Regions from separate parts of the Arthrobacter paludis genome, predicted to be linked through region 2. Evidence: riboswitches for the same ligand, from Rfam matches in the RefSeq annotation. Region 2 holds a riboswitch; the other holds the start of a gene.
What was found. A riboswitch is a leader RNA that binds a small molecule or an ion and turns the genes downstream of it on or off. The one in region 2 is predicted to bind S-adenosylmethionine.
Positions count from the first base shown of each region.

Region 1: it holds a riboswitch for S-adenosylmethionine, as region 2 does, so the genes downstream of both, AC1Q5D_RS15955 (hypothetical protein) here and AC1Q5D_RS17150 (MFS transporter) in region 2, are expected to answer to the same signal.

Region 1 covers NZ_JBXAEW010000021.1:58,901-63,320, reverse strand. Annotated here, with positions in the region: gene speB (agmatinase) at 1-312, opposite strand, end outside; gene AC1Q5D_RS15965 (SPW repeat protein) at 573-932, opposite strand; gene AC1Q5D_RS15960 (cupin domain-containing protein) at 1,134-1,709, opposite strand; SAM riboswitch class IV at 1,905-2,016, shown strand; gene AC1Q5D_RS15955 (hypothetical protein) at 2,027-2,305, shown strand; gene AC1Q5D_RS15950 (VIT1/CCC1 transporter family protein) at 2,375-3,490, shown strand; gene AC1Q5D_RS15945 (LOG family protein) at 3,451-4,420, opposite strand, start outside.
Region 2 covers NZ_JBXAEW010000026.1:22,672-27,091, forward strand. Annotated here, with positions in the region: gene AC1Q5D_RS17145 (acyl-CoA dehydrogenase family protein) at 1-584, opposite strand, end outside; gene AC1Q5D_RS17150 (MFS transporter) at 609-2,042, opposite strand; SAM riboswitch class I at 2,133-2,233, opposite strand; gene AC1Q5D_RS17155 (amino acid permease) at 2,450-3,934, opposite strand; gene AC1Q5D_RS17160 (LLM class flavin-dependent oxidoreductase) at 4,216-4,420, opposite strand, start outside.

The sequences.
Region 1 (4,420 bases), on a different contig from region 2:
GATGTTGAAGGGGTTGACCGCCATGTCCCCGGCGTCGGCGACCTGGACGTTCTCGAACGGGCTGACGTCGAGGGCCGGGTTGTAGGGGCGCAGCAGCCGCGAGGACTCGCGGACGTGGTTCGCGCCGAAGCGCGCCCCCGGGCGGTAGGAGACTCCGGCGTCGAACGGGACGCCGACCACCTTGATGCCGGCCGAGTCGACCTGGTCGAGCCGGGGCAGCCGCGCGTACGTGGCCGCGCCGGCGAAGCGCGGGATGCGGGAGGAGTCGATGGGGCCCAGGTGCCCGTTGGCTTCGATGCGGATGTCTTCCATGGTTCTCCTTGCGGGGACCGACGGTCCGGCGGGGACGCGGTCCGAGCAGCGGAGTTGCGCGTCAGGAAACAACTGTTTTCAGTCAGAATCCTAGGTGTGATGGCGGTTACGCGTCAACCGCGGAGCGCCGCCGGTCTGGGCGAGCGCCGCCGAGCCCCCATCGCGCAAGCCCCCGCCCTCGCCACCAGTGGGGGGCATGACTCCGGCCGGCCCCCGCGGGAAGCCGGCCGGAAGGGGCGGCCACGCCGCCCGGGTGATTGCTAGGCCGTCCGGTGGTGGTGCTCCCGGTGCCCGGCGATGCTCGGCTTGAGGGCGAGCAGCGTGGCCACGAGCGCGACGACGCCCGTGCCCCAGGCGGTCCAGGCGGCGGCCATCACGTCGGAGAAGCCGCCCAGCCACGGCGAAATGGCGAGCACCAGGGCGATCACGGCCTGGGCCCATTCGATGCCCGGCATATCCACCGAGGCGAGGTTCGCCAGCCCCGCCACCACCAGCAGGACGCCCAGCGTCAACAGCAGGCCCATGGCCGCGCCGGTGACCTCGAGCCACAGCACCGACAGTGCGGCGAACAGCCCGCACGCGACGACGATCCAGTCCTGCCACCGCGTCCACTTCTTCATGTTCCGCAACTCCTTGAAGTGCCGCCGTTCGCGGCGGCCAGGCGGGCGGGGCGGCCTGCCCCACCATGGCATCAGGTTGGGGCCGCTCCGCCGGGGTGTCGATTGGCGTGGGGCACAGGATTCGGGCCGCCGCGCTGGGGTGCAGCACAGCGGCGACAGGCCAGGGCGGCGCAGCGGCGGGGACGGCGTCAGGCGGCGGGGTCAGCGCGCGGCGGCGGGGACCAGCGTCCACAAGACGACGGCGGGCTCGTCCGAAGGGTTCAACCACGTGTGCGGCTCGCGCCCCGGAAAGGTGACGGTGTCGCCGGCCGCGAGCTCGAACCGGTCCCCCGTGAGGACCAGGACGAACCGCCCCGAGACCACGTGCAGGACCTCGGCCTCGCAGTCGACGGAGTACATCTCCTCCTCGCCGGAGCCGTGGGGCTCGATCTCGGCGCGGATGACCTGGAGCCGGCGCTCCGAGCGGGCCGTCAGCAGCTGCTCGCGGATCCCGTGGCCCCCCAGGGACACGCGCGGCGCCTCGTCGAGCCGCACCACGTGCGTCTCCGGCTGTTCGAACAGTTCGCCGACGGACACGGAGAGCACCTGGCACAGCGTGACGAGGGAGGCGACCGATGGCGACGTCAGGTCGCGCTCCACCCGCGAGAGGAACCCCTTCGTGAGTCCGGTGGACGCGGCGAGCTGCTCGATCGTCATCCGCTGCGCCTGGCGGGCCGCGCGCAGGCGCGAACCGATCGCCACCGGCGTGTTGCTGGGCTCGACGGGCAGGGCCTTCATGCGGGGACAACCTTCGGTCTAGGGCGGCGGGCGGTTCCGGCGCTCGGATCAGCCTAAGCCAGGGGCGGGTGTCGTCCGCCTCACATTAACTCCCCTGCGCAACATTTGTTTACCCGGAAGCGCCGCGGCGGCGGCGTGAGGCGCGTCACGGAGGGGTTGGGTTCGGATCGCCTCCTCGCTACTGTGGAGGAAATGCTTCATGAGACGCGGCGCACAGCTCCGACTGGCCGCGCACCAACCCGGGTTCGAGTGGGTGGTTCGGATGACGAAGCGGCCCGCGGAACACCCCGCCGGGTAAGAACACAGAGAGGAACCCCGTGGCGAACACGGTCCCCGTCCTGCCCATCGTCGATTCCCTGCTCGGCACCGTGACCATCCGGCACGCCGGACGCTGGGTCCGGTTCATCGCCCCCTATCCCGGCGAGCTGGACCGGGCGCTGCGCAACGCGGCCCGCCGCCCCGACTTCGAGCCGGACTCGGGCGCCCTGACGGTGCGGGTGCCGAGCGCCGGACGCGCCGATGGCAACCCGCTGGTCTTTTTCCTCGAGCGCCTGCCCGAGCCCGCCCCCGCGCGGGAGCCGGTGGCCGCGAGCTAGCCCACAGGGGCCCGCCCGGCGGCACCGCCGTCGGTAGACTGGGGCTGACCGATCCGGAGGAACACCCCCATGGCCCCCGAGACGCGCACCGGCGCCTCAGACCCCACCCGCCAGGACATCCGCCGTTGGCGCCGCTACCTCGCGGACGAGCGCGCCGAGGGCGCGATCTACCGCGAGCTGGCCTCGCGCCGCGGCGGCGACGAGCGACTGATCCTGCTCGGCCTGGCGGACGCCGAGCGGCGTCACGAGCAGCACTGGCTCGACCTGCTCGGCGAGCACGCGGACCACCGGGCCCGGCCCTCCGCGCGCCGCACCCTGCTGCGGTTCCTGGCCCGTCACTTCGGCTCCGTGTTCGTCCTCGCCCTGGCCCAGCGCGCCGAGTCCGACTCCCCGTACGCCCAGGACAAGGACGCGACCCCGCGGATGTACGCGGACGAGCAGGTGCACGAGGAGGTGGTGCGCGGCCTGGCCGTGCGCGGCCGCGCCCGCATGTCCGGGAACTTCCGCGCCGCCGTGTTCGGGGCCAACGACGGGCTGGTCTCCAACCTGGCCCTCGTCATGGGTGTCGGGGCGGCCGGTCTGGCGCCCGGCATCATCCTGCTCACCGGCATCTCCGGGCTGCTCGCGGGCGCCCTGTCGATGGCCGCCGGCGAGTTCGTCTCCGTCCGCTCCCAGCGCGAGCTGCTCTCCGCGTCCCGGCCCACGCAGGTCACGCTCGAGGCGGCCCCGCACCTGGACCTGGACGCCAACGAACTCGTGCTCGTGTACAAGGCGCGCGGGATGTCCCAGGAGGACGCCGAGCACCGCGCGGCGGAGCGCCTCGGCTACTTCGAGTGCGACTGCAACCCCTCGTTCTCCCTCCAGCCGGAGAAGGAGGACGAGCAGTCGGACGACGAGCACGAGACCGTCGGCTCCGCGCTGGGCGCCTCCGCGGCGAGCTTCGGCTTCTTCGCCTCCGGCGCGCTCGTGCCGATCCTGCCCTACCTGCTCGGCCTGACGGGCCCCACGGCCGTCGTCGTCGCCGCCGTCCTGGTCGGGCTGGCCCTGCTGCTGACCGGCGGCGTCGTCGGACTGCTCTCCGGCGCCTCGCCGCTGAAGCGGGGGCTGCGCCAGCTCGCGATCGGCTACGGCGCGGCGGCCGTGACCTACGCGCTCGGGCTCGCGTTCGGCACCACCGCGCTCTGACCCGGACCGGGGCCGATCCGCTCCAGCGCCTCGTCGACGCCGTCCACGAGGTGGATCGAGTCGGCCATGTCCCGGCCCTCCGCGAGCGTGCGCAGCAGCGGCCAGGCCGGCAGCTCCTCCGTCCAGTACCGGCGCCCCACCAGGACCATCGGCGTCACGGTCTCCGCGGCCCCGTAGTAGTTCTCGCACGCGTCCTGGAAGACCTCCTGCACGGTGCCGGCCGCGCCGGGCAGGAACACGATCCCGCCCGTGGAGACGCGGAGCAACACGGCCTCGCGCAGGGCGTTCGCGAAGTACTTGGCGATGTGGGTCGCGAACATGTTCGGCGGCTCGTGGCCGTAGAACCACGTGGGAATGCCGAGGCTCGGCCCGCCGGCGCCGACGCGCCCCAGCACCGCGGCCGCGGCCCGGGCCCACTCCGTGACGGAGGGCGCGAACGACGGCGCCGCGGCGAGCAGGCCCAGCGCCTCGTCGAGCGCGCCGTCCCCGGCCGCGGACACGTACGCCCCGAGGTTCGCCGCCTCCATCGCGCCGGGCCCGCCGCCGGTGGCGACCGCGTGCCCGGCCCGGGCCAGGCCCAGTCCCAGGCGGGCCGCGTCCGCGTAGCCGCGCCTGCCCCGGCCCGCCGCGTGCCCGCCCATGACGCCGACGACGCGGTCCCCGGCGAGCGCCCCGCCGCCGCCGAGGGCGGCCGTCAGCGCCGAGCCGACGGCATGGTCGTGCAGCGTCGTCGCCAGGGCCGCGTCCACGGTCCGGGCCGCCGGCCGCCGCCGCGTCCAGGCGTAGACGCGGGCGTCGAGCGTCTCCTCGTAGGGCCGGGTGGCGATGTCCCCGTAGAGCTCGGCCGCCGAGTAGAGGCCGGAGCGGTAGGCGTCGAACGGGACGCCGGGCAGGGTCGGGAACACCAGGGCGCCCCGGGCACGCAGGGAG
Region 2 (4,420 bases):
TGGATGGTCACGCCGGGCGCCTCGCGGCGCACGAGCGCGTACTGGCGCCCCTCCACCCCGTCGGTCGAGGCCATCACGACGACCCAGTCCGCGAAGATCGAACCGGTCGTGTAGTACTTCGTGCCGTTGAGCAGCCAGCGCGCCCCGCGGCGGCGCAGCCGCGTGTTCGTGGTGCCCAGGGCGTTGCCGCCGCGCTCGGTGGCGGCGTTGCCGAAGATGTCCCCGGCGAGCACGCGCGGGTACCAGCGGTCCCGGAACGCCGCGTCCTGGTCGGCGATCGTCTCGACGAACGCGAAGTGGCTGCGCAGCAGGTGGGACACGTTCGAGTCGGCCTCGGCGAGCTCGACGAGCAGCCGGAACAGGTGCTCGCGGGTAATGTCCTCGCCCCCCGCGGCGGCCGGCACGCGCAGGGCCGTGAACCCGGCCTCCTGCAGCCAGCGGACCTGCTCGAACGGCAGGACGTGGTCCTGTTCGCGTGCGGCGGTGCCGGCGGCGATGCGGGTGAACAGCGGGCGGAAGCGCCCGGCGAGCTCGGCGTAGCGGGCCTCGCCGGAGGCGGTCGTGGTGGTGGCGGTCTCGGTCATGGTGGCGGCTCCTCGTGGCGGTGGCTAGCGGGCGGCGGGCTCGCGGTCGGCGCGGCCGGGCCCGCCGTGCGCGGCGGCGGCCTCCCGGGGGGCCGGGGCCTGCTCCGCCTCGTTGTCGGGGCCGACGGCGGCGCCGCCGTCGTCCGCGCCCCAGCGCGAGGCGAGGTCGCGGTGGCGGGTTTCCGGCGCCAGCAGGGTGGCGACCACCGTGATGAGCCCGACGCCGACGATGTACGCGACCACCCAGATGGGGTCGCCGCCGCCGGCCGCGAGCAGCGCGGTCGCGACGAGCGGGGCCAGGCCGCCGCCCAGGACCGAGCCGAGCTGGTAGCCGATCGAGACGCCGCTGAACCGGACGCGGGTGGAGAACAGCTCGGAGAAGAACGCGGCCTGCGGGCCGTACATGGCGTCGTGGCCGATGTTCATGCCGAGCACGACGGTGAGCAGGATCAGCAGCGTGTTGCCGGTGTCCAGCAGGGGGAAGGCCGGGAAGACGAGCGCCGCGCTGAACACCGCGCCGAACAGGTAGGTGCGGCGGCGGCCGAAGCGGTCGGAGGCCCAGCCCCACAGCGGGACGGTCACCAGGCCCAGCGCGGAGGCCACGAGGACCGCCGTCAGGCCGGTCTCCCGGGAGATCCCGCCCTGCGCGAGGTAGGTGAGGATGAAGACCGTATAGACGTAGTAGTAGGCGTTCTGGGCGATGCGCAGCGCCGTGGTCAGGGCGATCTGGCGCGGGTGCGTCTTCAGGCTCTCGAGGACGGGCCGCGGGGCGACGCGCTCCTCCGTGACGACGCGGCGGAACTCGGCGCTGTCCTCGACCTTGAGCCGGATGACGAGGCCGACGGCGACGAGGACCAGGCTCGCCACGAACGGGATCCGCCAGCCCCAGGACAGGTACGCGGCCTCGGACAGCGAGGACTCGAGCAGCAGCAGCACGCCGGTGGCCAGCAGCATGCCGGAGCTCGGGCCGATCTGCGTGGCGCTGCTGGTGAGGCCGCGGCGGCCCGGGGCGGCGTGCTCGACCGTCATCAGGGCCGCCCCCGCCCATTCCGCGCCGTAGCCGATGCCCTGCAGCACGCGCAGGAGCAGGAGCAGCAGCGGGGCGAGCGCGCCGGCGACGGCGTAGGTGGGCAGCAGCCCGATCGCGGTCGTCGCGAGGCCGGTCAGCAGCAGGGACCCGACGAGCACGGCCTTGCGCCCGATCCGGTCGCCGAAGTGCCCGCCGAGCAGTCCGCCGACCGGGCGGGCGACGAAGCCGACCGCGTAGGTCGCGAACGCGGCGATGGTGCCGACGAGCGGGTCGGCCGGCGCGAAGAACAGCGGCCCGAAGACGGTGGCGGCGGCCAGCCCGTACAGGACGAAGTCGTAGCCCTCGATCGTCGTGCCGATGAAGCTGGCGACGGCGACCCGGGTGGTGGTGCGCCGGGAATGCGCCGGCGCGGGGGCGGTGGTGCTCATGGTTTCCTCCTCGGTTGCCCGGGGAGAGCCGGCCCAGCCCGCGCACCGCCGGCGGCGCGGACCGCGGCGGGACGCGCTGGGGGTGGGGCGTCTCCATCGGTCCTGGCGGTAGCACCGTCCCCGGCGCGCAGGGCGCGGGGTGGTTGCTGCGGCGTCGTCGAGCCAGGTCTCTCGGCCGCTCTGGATGGTGTTGTGCCCGCCGTGGCGGGTCCCTCCAGTGTGGCGCGGGATCTTCGACCTGGCCCAGCCGCGGGGCCCCCGGACGCAACGTTTCGACGCAATCGGGCTCAGCCGCCGAAGATGACGCGTTCGTGACGCCTTGGTGACGCCCCGCGCCGTCACATGACGCGGCGCCGTTGACGCCGCGGTCCGGGCGCGCGATACTGCGCCCGGGCCGCGGTCCCCGGTCAGGCCACGGGCGCCCGTTCGGCGGCGGGCTCCCCGGCCGGCGCCGCCGTCGTCCCCCGGGCGCGGCGGCCGTAGCGGAGGCGGAAGAACACGTAGCAGCCGAGCGTGAACGGGATCCCGAAGTACAGGGCGGCGACCTGGGCGGGGTCGAACGCGATGCCGATGACGGAGACGAGGCAGAACGCGAACGCGAGGATCGGCACCCACGGGTAGGCCGGGGAGCGGTAGGCGAGCGTGGCGGGGTCGCCCCCGGCGCGGAGGAACTGGCGGCGGTGGAAGAAGTGCGCGGCGGCGATCGACATCCACACCGCCACGGTCGCGAATCCGGCCACCGAGACGAGCACGAGGTAGACGGTCTCCGGGGCGACGACGCTGGACACGAGACACGCCATGGCGGCCCCGATGCTCACCAGCAGCGCGTTCAGCGGGATGCCGCGGCGGGTGACCCGGCCCAGCGCGGCCGGCGCGTGCCCCTCGGCGGACAGCGAGTGCAGCATCCGCGCGCACGAGTAGAGGCCGCTGTTGCCCGCGGAGAGCAGCGCCGTGATGACCACGAAGTTCATGGCGTCCGCCGCGAACGGGATGCCGATGGCCTCGAAGACGGTCACGAACGGGCTCTCGCCCAGGGTGGCCTCCTCGTAGGGGACGACGGCGGCGATCACGGCGATCGCGCCCACGAAGAAGATGACTAGCCGCAGCACCGTGGTGCGCATGGCCTTCGGGATGGCGCGCTCGGGGTCGGCGGTCTCCCCCGCCGCGACGCCGATGAGCTCCGAGCCGGAGAACGCGAAGAACACGGCCAGCACGGTCACGAGCACGCCCGTGGCGCCGTTCGGGAACAGGCCCTGGTCGGTGGAAAAGTTCTCGAGCGGGCCGGGGAACCCGCCGGCAGCCATGGGGTGGAAGCCGAGCAGCGCGGCGCCGCCCAGGATGATCAGGCCGACGACGGCGGCGACCTTGATCAGCGCGAACCAGAACTCCGTCTCGCCGAAGACCTTCGCGGAGACCGCGTTCATGGCGAACAGCGCGGACGCGAACGCCAGACACCAGATCCAGACCGGCACGTCCGGGAACCATCGCTGCATGAGCAGCCCGGAGGCCGTGAACTCGGAGGCCAGGGCCACGGCCCAGGTCAGCCAGTACAGCCAGGCCGTGGCGAAGCCCGTGGCCGGGCCCATGGTGCGGGCCGCGTAGATGTGGAACGCGCCGGAGACCGGGTAGCGGACGGCGAGCTCGCACAGGCAGGACATCACGAGGTAGACGACGACGGCGCCCGCCAGGTAGGCGATGATCGAGCCGAGCGGGCCGGCCTGGCCGATCGTGTACCCGGAGGAGACGAAGAGCCCGGACCCGATGACGCCCCCGAGGCCGATCATCACCAGGTGGCGGGACTCCATGGAGCGGCGCAGGCCGCCGTTGGCGGCCGCGTCCACCTCCTCGGGCGTGGGGGCCGGGGCCTCCGGTTGCGGGCGGGCAGGTGCCATGGTTCCTCCACGGGTCGCGGGACGGTGCTGCGCCCGCTCCTCCGGGACGGCCGGCGGCGGGGCGTGATCAAGCTAACAGCGGTCCGCGGCGGCCCCTCCCCGGCCCCAGCGATGGGCGGCGTCGGCGGCGGACCGGGCGGGCCGAGCACCAGCAGCGCTGGGGCACGGGGCGTCATCCTCCGCCGCCGTCGCGGGCGGAGGGCCGCGTTAACGACGGCGGCGCCGCCCCCGGGTGGGGACGGCGCCGCGGCGCGGGCTCTGCCCGGCGGCTGGGCCGGTCGCTAGCCGACCAGGCTCTGCGAGCCGATGCGGTACTTGGCCGCGCGGTGGGAGTCCTTGACGCGGTCGCCGGCTCCGAAGAGCTTGTTGCGCAGCGTGCCCGGCGCGTAGTCCTGCGGGTAGGCGCCGCGGGCCTGCAGCTCGGGCACGACGAACTCGACGACGTCCTCGAACGAGCCGGGCGTGATGGCGTAGGCCAGGTTGAAG